One region of the Pseudarthrobacter sp. ATCC 49987 genome, then DNA from elsewhere that is predicted to be linked to it. Evidence: predicted binding sites of a transcription regulator. Region 1 holds the regulator's gene; each other region holds the start of a gene.
The links. The regulator HrcA, encoded in region 1, represses chaperone genes, less so after heat shock. The targets are predictions, from matches to a motif close to TTNGCACTCGNNNNNNNCGAGTGCNAA.
Positions count from the first base shown of each region.

Region 2: GXK59_RS01270 (Hsp20/alpha crystallin family protein) is a predicted target of HrcA. The motif match lies at 1,328-1,354, and genes of this name have one in related genera.
Region 3: groL (chaperonin GroEL) is a predicted target of HrcA. The motif match lies at 1,733-1,759, and genes of this name have one in related genera.

Region 1 is NZ_JAABNS010000001.1:1,638,288-1,641,556, reverse strand. Features, by position in the region: gene GXK59_RS07830 (16S rRNA (uracil(1498)-N(3))-methyltransferase) at 1-341, opposite strand, end outside; gene dnaJ (molecular chaperone DnaJ) at 344-1,471, opposite strand; gene hrcA (heat-inducible transcriptional repressor HrcA) at 1,578-2,591, opposite strand; gene GXK59_RS07815 (DUF3097 family protein) at 2,822-3,269, shown strand, end outside.
Region 2 is NZ_JAABNS010000001.1:266,975-270,243, reverse strand. Features, by position in the region: gene GXK59_RS01280 (hypothetical protein) at 1-288, opposite strand, end outside; gene GXK59_RS01275 (DnaJ domain-containing protein) at 353-721, opposite strand; gene GXK59_RS01270 (Hsp20/alpha crystallin family protein) at 827-1,252, opposite strand; gene GXK59_RS01265 (MerR family transcriptional regulator) at 1,418-1,711, shown strand; gene GXK59_RS01260 (phosphatase PAP2 family protein) at 1,777-2,559, opposite strand; gene GXK59_RS01255 (DNA alkylation repair protein) at 2,683-3,269, shown strand, end outside.
Region 3 is NZ_JAABNS010000001.1:3,023,483-3,026,751, reverse strand. Features, by position in the region: gene GXK59_RS13965 (cold-shock protein) at 64-270, shown strand; gene GXK59_RS13960 (ABC transporter substrate-binding protein) at 366-1,625, shown strand; gene groL (chaperonin GroEL) at 1,943-3,269, shown strand, end outside.

The sequences.
Region 1 (3,269 bases):
TGCCAGGGCACAACGGCGTCGATCCCCAGTTCGGTGGCTGTCTCCGCGGCGAGCTCGTCCCGGTCGCCTTTCGCGAGGGCCTGGACCAGGACCAGCCGGACCTCCGGCAGGGGCTCCTCGGACAGCCCGGAGCATTCCACCGTCAGCTCGCCGGGCGCGACGGCGGACACGGTGCCGGTCAGCCGCTTCCCGGCGCCGTCGGCGATGTCGACGGCCTCCCCCACACCAAGACGCCTTACCGTGACCGCATGGCGGGCCTCGGGTCCGTCAAGGACGAAGGCGGACCCGGGGGCCAGCCCGTCCAGGGTGCCGGGGGCAGTGAAAAAGACCGGGTTACTCACCGCTACAGGTTGCCGAGCCGGTCCCGGAGCTTCGCGAAGACCCCGCCGCTCGCGGCGAGTTTTCCTTCGGTGAACTGTTCGCCGCGCAGCTTCGCGAGCTGGCGGAGCAGATCCTCCTGGGCGGCGTCGAGCTTGGCGGGGGTGTCGACCTGGAGATGGACCTTGAGGTCGCCACGGCCGTAGCCGCGCAGGTGGGTGACGCCGAGTCCGCGGAGCGTGATGACCTCGCCGGACTGGGTGCCGGCCTTCACATCGATCTCCTGCTGGCCGTCGAAGGTGTCGAGGGTGAGCTCGGTGCCGAGTGCGGCGGCCGTCATGGGGATGTTGAGGCTGGCGTGCAGGTCGTCGCCGTCGCGGACGTAGGTGGCGTCGGTGTTGACCCGGATCTCCACGTAGAGGTCGCCTGCGGGGCCGCCGGCGGGGCCTGCCTCACCCTGCCCGGAGAGCTGGATGCGGGTGCCGGTGGCGACGCCGGCGGGGACCTTGACCGTCAGGGTGCGCCGGCTGCGGATGCGGCCCTGGCCAGCGCATTCGTTGCATGGATCATTGATGACGGTACCGAAGCCCTCGCAGGACCCGCAGGGTGCCGTGGTCATGACCTGGCCGAGGATGGAACGCACGGCGCGCTGGACCTGGCCGGAGCCGCCGCAGATGTCGCAGCGTTCCGGGTGGCTGCCCTCGCGGCAGCACGAGCCCTCACAGGTGGGGCACGTGACGGCGGTGTCGACTTCGAGTTTCTTGTTGACGCCGAAGACGGCGTCGCGGAGGTCGATCCGGACGCTGATGAGGGCGTCCTGGCCGCGGCGGACCCGGGACGCCGGTCCGGCCTGGCCGCCGGCGCCGAAGAAGGTCTCGAAGATGTCCTGGAACGCGAAGCCCTGGCCGGAGTAGCTGCCGCCGCCGAAGCCATTGTCGGTGCCGTTCTCGTTGCCGGTGGTGTCGTAGATCCGGCGCTTCTGCGGATCGGACAGCACCTCGTAGGCGTGCGTGACGGCCTTGAAGCGGTCGGAGGCGTCATCCCCGGGGTTCACGTCCGGGTGGAGGTTGCGCGCCAGCTTGCGGTAAGCCTTCTTGATCTCTTCTCCCGTGGCTTCGCGGGAGACTCCAAGAACGTCGTAATGGCTGCTCAAAGTGTGTATCTCTTCCTTTTTGTACTGCCGGTGGGGCACTGCCTGTTGCGGGCAAGAAGTCTATGTCGGCCCTTCGGGCCGGGCGGTTGCGGGTGGACGCGGCCCGTCAGGGGCCGAGAATCCTTGAAAGGTAGCGTGCGACCGCCCGGACGGCGGCCATGGTGGTCGGATAGTCCATCCGGGTGGGACCCAGCACCCCGACTTTCGCCGTCGCGTCCGGTCCGTAGCCGGTGGCCACCACAGAGGCCTCGGCGAGCCCGTCGTAGGGATTTTCCCGGCCGATGCTGACCGTGACGCCCCGTGGGTCTGCGGCCATGTCGCTCAGCAGGCGGAGCATGACCACCTGTTCCTCGAGGGCTTCCAGGACCGGGCCGATGGTCAGCGGGAAGTCGACGTTGGAGCGGGCCAGGTTGGCGGTTCCGGCCATGACCATCCGCTCCTCGCGGCTGCTGGCGGCCAGGGCCTCGAGGCCTCGGGCCAACGCCTGGGCGGCGTTGCGCCGCGCCGGCGGGCAGCTGCCGATCAGGGACTGCAGGGACTGCGGCAGCAGGTTCAGCGGCGTCCCCGTGAGGCTGCCGAGGAAGCGGGTGCGCAGTTCGGACAGGGCCTCGTCCTGAAGGTCCTGCCCCACGTCGATCACCCGTTGTTCCACCTTGCCGGTGTCCGCGATGAGCACGGCGAGCACCTTGCGGGGGGCGAGCAGGACGAATTCGATGTGCCGCACCTCGGCCCGGCTGAGATGCGGGTACTGCACGACGGCGACCTGGTTGGTCAGCTGGGAAAGCAGCCGCACCGTCCGGTCCAGGACGTCGTCGAGGTCGTCGGAGCCTTCCAGCAGGGCCTGGATGGCGCGGCGTTCCGCCGGCGAAAGTGGCTTGACCGCCGAAATCTGGTCCACGAACAGCCGGTAGCCCTTGTCGGTGGGGATGCGGCCGGCGCTGGTGTGTGGAGCCGTGATGAGGCCCTCATCTTCCAGGGCCGCCATGTCATTGCGGATCGTGGCGCTGGACACGCCGAGCTGGTGCCGCTCCACGAGCGCTTTGGAGCCGACGGGTTCCCGCGAATGGACATAGTCCTCCACGATGGCGCGCAGCACTTCGAGTTTGCGCGGTTCGCTCACGCTCCACCTCCTATCGACTGTCCCGCATCCGGTGCCGCCGCCCGCCAGCCGCTCCGGACACGCAGTGTCCGGACACGCAGCGGTTAGCACTCGACATGCCTAAGTGCTAACCAGTCTAATATGAGTCGCCGCTTTGTTAGCATTGAGTTCGCTCCGGGCGTTCCTCCCGGGGCGCGTGTTTTGGGGCACAGCCCGCAGCAGCAAACCGAGCGCAAAGCAGTGTGTATCCGATGTCGTACCAGAACTGGGGCCCCCAGGACCTGTCCGCCCCCGCCAAGGCCCAGCTGCCTGAAGTGCCCGTGGAGCGCGGAATGGTGCTCGAAGATGTGCAGTCCGGTTGGGTGGGTGCCGTCACCCGCGTGGAGAAGTCCGGCGGGATGCATGTGGTGGCCCTTGAAGACCGCCGCGGCAAGTCCCGGTCCTTCCGCCTCGGTTTCGGCTTCCTGCTGGAGGGCCAGCCGATCCGGCTCTTGCCGCCGGCGCCCCGGTCCGCCGCAGCCGCCGCTGGCACCAGAACAGCGTCCGGCTCCGTCCGGGTGGAGGGCCAGCGCGCCCAGGTCGCCAAAGCGAGCCGGATCTGGGTGGAAGGAAAGCACGACGCCGAACTCGTCGAGAAGGTCTGGGGTGACGACCTCCGGGTGGAGGGCATCGTCGTCGAGCCTCTGCACGGCATTGACG
Region 2 (3,269 bases), 1.4 Mb from region 1:
CACCGTGGGCTCCAGGTAGCTCGTGTACCCCGGCCGAAGCACCCAGATGTCGCCGGCCGGCGGCAGGTAGAAGACGCCGAAAGACCGGTGCTGGCTGTCATCGGCGGTCCAGATGGGAACCACGGCAAGCGCGGCCCCGGTGTCGACGTTGATCCACTGGGCCCGCGGCAACGGTGCCTCGTGGGCCTCCGGGTCAAGAAACGGGGCGGTCCCCTCGCCCCACCGGGCCACGAACCGCTCGTGGAAGACCGGCAACAGCAGCGAATCGTAGCGTCGCCGTGCGCTCATGGCTGCCCTCCTTCTTTTGGTGTTTCGGGACCCGGTGTGTCGTGGCCGGGTGCCGGCACCGTCGTCACTGCGGGCCCCGTTCCCACCGCACCGGGGTGACCCGCAGCACGGGCTGCCTGTCCCGGTGGTGGCGCACCGGAATTTCCCGGCTTCCCGCGATGGTGCCACCGGGATGTGCGGGCTGGGAAGCGGGGTCGTACTCTGCCCGTGATTTCGGATTCCGCAGGACCGCGAATGACTCCAGGATGCGCCGCGCGTCCTCCCCGCCGTCGGGCAGGGCACCGGAGGACGCCTCGGGCAGAGCGCCGGAGGACGCTTCGACGTCGGGATGGCGGAGGCGCATCAGCGCCCGGAAAGCCCGCTGGATCTGGGCCGGCGTCGCATCCGGCGTTACGTGCAACGCGGCGTAGAAGCCGCTCGGGTCACGATTCATCGGTGCACTCCCCCTCGGATGGACCAGGCGGGGACCAGACGGCCCGGCGGGCACGGTCTGGTCCCCGGCATTCGTCGACGGCCGGACGCAATCCGCCCGCCCCAGCTACTTCCCGATCTCCTGCAAGTTGTCCTGCGTGTGAGTGATTTCAATCTTCCGCGGCTTGGCCTGTTCCTGCACCGGAATGCGGAGCGTCAGGACGCCGTCGGCGTAGTGCGCCTTGACCTTCTCGGTGTCCAAGGTGTCGCCGAGGATGAGCTGGCGGCTGAAAACGCCGCGTGGCCGCTCCGAGGCAATCAGCTCAACGTTGGGCTGGGTCGGGTCGCGCCGTTCGGCCCGGACGGTGAGCACGTTGCGCTCAATGTCGAGGTCCACCGAGTCAACGTTGACGCCGGGAAGATCGAACGCGACGACGAATTCGCCGTCTTCCTGCCATGCGTCCATCGGCATGGCAGCCGGCCGTGCCGCCGTCCCGAAGACCTGCTGGGTCAGCCGGTCCAGGTCACGGAACGGGTCCGTACGCATCAACATCATTTCCCACTCCTTCATGCGAGAGTTCTATCCTTTGGATGTATCCAACCAGAGAGATTATCTGTGGTGGTGGATATAGATTTTTTATAGCACCAGTGCCAAACTGATGCAAGAGGAAAGTGTTGGCACACCGGAACCAGTGCCTGGAGACTGCAAAGGAGAACCGTGACGGAACGGGGTCAGGAGCTCGGCGTCTACGCGATTTCCGTGGTGGCCCAATTGGTCGGGACCGGGCAGCAGAACATCAGGCTTTACGAGCGGAAGGGCCTGGTGACGCCGGACCGCACCGCCGGAGGAACGCGGCAGTACAGCAATGCGGATTTGGCGGTGCTGCGGCGGATCAGCGAACTGCTGGAGGAGGGGCTCAACCTGGCAGGGGTGGCCAAAGTGCTGGAGCTGGAGGCGGTCAATGCCCGGCTGCGGACCGAGGTGGACCGCCTCCGCTCAGGCCGGAGCTGAACACTGGGCCCCCATTGACGTGAAGGGCCCCGGCATCCCGGCGCCGCCCCGGGCGGGCGCGGGGGCTATGGCTGGGTGGTGTCGGCCTTCGAGAGCGTTCCGGTGATTTGTTCACCACGGATGCGGGCGGTGCGCCAGGTGTCCAGGGCGATCACCCCACCCAGGATCACAAACGAGATGGACAGCGAGGCCATGGCGTCGGTCAGCCAGTGATAGCCCAGGTACAGCCGGCTCACGGCGGCGAAGAAGATCCCGACGCCGGCCAGGACGAAGGCCACCACGGCGGCGACGCGGCTCTGCCGGCGCGAGGCGATCAGGAATGCGGTGACCAGCAGGAAGTCACAGGCACCCAGGACATGCCCCGACGGGAAGGAGAAGGTGAAGTCGGCGCCGAAGAGCATCAGGTCCACGGGCGGGCGCTGGCGCCCGATGGTGCGCCCGATGATCTGGGCAAGGATGACGCCGGTGAGCATGGCGCCGGCGAGGAGCATCGGCCGCCAGGCATGCTTGGCCAGCAGGCCCCAGGCCACGGTCACCACAAGGATGATGATCGGCAGGGCCACGGGGCCGAAGATGATCGCGAGGATGATCATGAACGTGGTGAGCGGTTCGGAGCGGAGGGTCAGGAGCCAGGTACGGACAGGTTCGTCGCCTGCAGTGAGCCCGCCGTGCTGCAGGACCCCGGCAAGGATCATAAAGAACAGCACGGCGCCAACGATCATGAGCCCGACGGCGATCCTGTACAGGTTCTTGCGGTCCTGCACGCTCATGTAGCGTTCCTCCACCACGAACTTGTCGTGGAAGACCCGCCACCGGCCGGGCGACTTCCCGGTTCTTCCTTCTGCCATTCCCGTATCCGCCTCTGCACCGTGTGTGGACATTTTCCTCGTGAAGAATATCGCGGTTCCGGCGCGCGGGCGCCTGGGGCTGCCCGGCAGGTCCCGCGGACCTTACGCCGGTAGCCTGAAGCGATGGGCGTCATGAATGAACTGATCAACCCGCGCGTGGTCGGCTCGCTGGAGCGGATCCTCGCCGAGGCTTCACCCGGCCTCCGCTTCCCCCACCTTGCCGAAAAGGCCGGACAGCTCGACCGACTGAGCCTGCGGGAACGCACCGACCTCCTGAGCAGTGCCATGCTCACTGACCTGTCCGGGGACTACGCCGGCGCGGCGGCCCTCTTCCGCCTGGCGCTGGAGGACCCGGGCTTCACCGGCTGGATGATCTGGCCCGTGAGCGAGACAGCGGCCACCCTGGCCTTGGCCGGGACGGGGCCCGGCGATTTCGAGGACTGCCTGTGGCTCCTCGCTGAGCTGACGCCGCGGCTCACCGGTGAATTCGCGATCCGGCGGATGCTCGCCGCCGATCTGAACCGGGCATTGGCCGTCATCCAGGGCTGGACCTCCCACCCGGACTGGCATGTCCGCCGGCTTGCCAGCGAGGGCACCCGGGCATACCTGCCATGGGCGATCCGCGTTCCGGAGATCACGGCCCGGCCCGCCGCTACCCTGCCGATCCTCGACGCCCTGTACCGTGACCCGGTCGAGGACGTCCGACGGTC
Region 3 (3,269 bases), 1.4 Mb from region 1:
ATTTGCATTCCGCCGCCCACATTGTGGTGGGGCGCCCGCCAGCCGACTGAAAGTGTGGACACCATGGCATTGGGAACCGTCAAATGGTTCAACGCCGAAAAGGGCTACGGCTTCATCACCGTGGACGGCTCCGGGGACGACGTCTTCGTGCACTGGTCAGCCATAGCGGGGGACGGCTACCGTGCCCTGGACGAGGGCCAGCGCGTGGAACTCGAAGTCGGCGAGGGCGAAAAAGGGCCGCAGGCCGAAAGCGTCCGGCCCGCCCCGTGACCTTCACCGCCGCGTCGCACGCCCCGCAGGACCCTGCCGAAAAAGCCACCGCCCGAAAGGCCGCCGGCAGCACTGTCCGACGCCGGGCTGTGGCACTGCGGCTGGGCCGGGCCGCCGCCGTGGCAACAGCAGCCGCGCTGACCACCACCGCATGCCTGGGCCCGACAGGCGGCGCCCGCGTGGAGCAGGCTGACGCGAGCGGTGACGGCACCCTGCGGATCGGGCTGATCCTTGACAACACCGGCCCGCAGAATTTCCTCAACGCCCCCCAGCTGGCCGCCGCGAAACTTGCGGTCAAGGAAATCAACGCTGCCGGCGGTCACAAGGGCAAGCCGGTGGAGTTGCTGCCGACAACCATCAGCGGGGACACCGCAGCGCAGGCAAAGGCGCTGGCTGCGGCCAAAGCCGACGTCGTCATCGGTCCGACGGACTCCAGCCGGGCGCCCGCCGCCATCGATGTCCTGGCCAATGCCAGGATCGCCATGATTTCGCCCGCGAACTCCGCCAGCGGGCTCAGCGGTTATGAGAGCAAGGGCTACTACTTCCGCACCTCGGCGGCCGACATCGCGCAGGCCCCGGTCCTGGTCAAGCTCGCCAAGGACAGCGGCGCGGCAACCATTGCCGTCGTGTACGAGGAAGGCAGCTACGGCAAGGACGTGTCCAACGCAGTGGCCGCCGCTGCCAAACAGTCCGGCCTCGGGACCGTCGCCGTCACCGCGTTCGCCCCGGGCCATGCGCAGCAGGCGGCCGCTGCCGCAAAAGCCGCGGCTCCCGACGCCGTCGTGCTGGTCGCCCGCGCAGGGGCCCAGGGCGCGATCGCCGAACTGAACAACGCCGGGGTTGCCGGGAAGAAGCTCATTCTCAGCGACGGGGCGGTCAACCAGTACGGTTCTGGCCTCGGCTCCAGTGCCCTCGACGGTACGCGCGGGATCCTTCCGGGGACCTTTGCCTCCGCGCACTTCCAGGGCGAACTGGTGTCCGTGGATCCGCAGCTGCAGGACATGACCTTCGCCGCGGAGACCTACGACGCCGTCAACCTCGCCGCCGTCGCGGCCGCCGCGGCGCAGGACGACGCCGGAGCCTCCATTGCGGCCGGCCTGATCGCTGTCTCGGGCGGCAAGGTCCAGACCTCCGGCAGCGGACCCACCGGCGACGCCGCGGTGTGCAAGAACTACCAGGAGTGCCTCGACCTTCTCCGGGCCGGCAAGCGCCCCGACTACGACGGGGAATCCGGGCGGATCGGCTTCGATGCCCACGGTGACGTCAGCTCCGCAAACTATGTGGTCTACACCTATGGGGCGGACAACATGTCGACCATGAGCGGCAGCGAAACTGCCGGCAGCAGCGGGAGTTAATCTCCCGTAGCGTATTGCGTCGTGCCGGAGTGGCGCCAGCTGGCCGATACCGGCCTTCCGGCACGCCCACTGCTTGCACTCTCCCCGGGGGAGTGCTAATTATTGAGTTAGCACTCCTGCGTATTGACTGCTAAAACGACGCCCGGTTCGCCCGGCCGCGAAGTTGCAGCAGCCGGTCCTGGAGCGAAAGAAACACCTGGCTGGGGTGAGATCCCTGACCCAGCGGCATACAGAGGCCGCCGGGCAAGGATCGTCCGTCGCGGGCACCGCAGCAAAGGTTCATTCTTAACGACTGTCCCGAAAGGACTACTGCCGTTATGGCCAAGATCATTGCATTTGATGAAGAGGCACGCCGCGGTCTTGAGCGGGGCCTGAACATCCTCGCCGACGCCGTCAAGGTCACCCTCGGCCCGCGTGGACGCAACGTCGTCCTCGAAAAGAAGTGGGGCGCCCCCACGATCACCAACGATGGTGTTTCCATCGCCAAGGAGATCGAGCTGGACGATCCTTACGAGAAGATCGGCGCCGAGCTGGTCAAGGAAGTTGCCAAGAAGACGGATGACGTCGCTGGCGACGGAACCACCACCGCTACCGTGCTGGCTCAGGCCCTGGTCAAGGAAGGCCTGCGCAACGTCGCGGCCGGCGCTGATCCCCTGTCCCTCAAGCGCGGCATCGAGAAGGCTGTCGAAGCTGTCACCCGCGAGCTCCTGGCCTCCGCCAAGGAAATCGAAACCAAGGAAGAGATTGCCGCCACCGCGTCGATCTCTGCCGGTGACAACGAGATTGGCGCCCTGATTGCCGAGGCCCTGGATAAGGTCGGCAAGGAAGGCGTCATCACCGTCGAGGAGTCGAACACCTTCGGCCTCGAGCTGGAGCTCACCGAAGGCATGCGCTTCGACAAGGGCTACATCTCCGCTTACTTCGTCACCGACGCCGAGCGCCAGGAAACGGTCCTTGAGGATCCGTACATCCTGATCGTCAACTCCAAGATCTCCAACGTCAAGGAACTGGTTGCTGTCCTCGAAAAGGTCATGCAGTCCTCCAAGCCGCTGCTGATCATTGCCGAAGACATCGAGGGCGAGGCCCTGGCCACCCTGATCGTCAACAAGATCCGTGGCACCTTCAAGTCCGTCGCCGTCAAGGCTCCGGGCTTCGGCGACCGCCGCAAGGCGCAGCTCGCCGACATCGCCATCCTCACCGGTGGCCAGGTCATCTCCGAGGAAGTCGGCCTCAAGCTTGAGACCGCCGGCCTCGAACTCCTGGGCCGCGCCCGCAAGGTTGTTGTGACCAAGGACGAGACCACCATCGTCGAGGGTGCAGGCGACGCTGACCAGATCGCCGGCCGCGTGTCCCAGATCCGCGCCGAGATCGAGAACTCCGATTCGGATTACGACCGCGAGAAGCTGCAGGAGCGCCTGGCCAAGCTGGCCGGCGGCGTTGCAGTCATCAAGGCCGGTGCCGCAACCGAAGTTGAGCTCAAGGAACGCAAGCACCGCATTGAGGACGCTGTCCGCAACGCGAAGGCTGCTGTTGAAGAGGGCATCGTCGCCGGCGGTGGCGTCGCCCTCATCCAGGCCGGTGCCAAGGCATTCGCCAACCTGCAGCTCGAAGGTGACGAGGCAACCGGCGCGAACATCGTCCGCG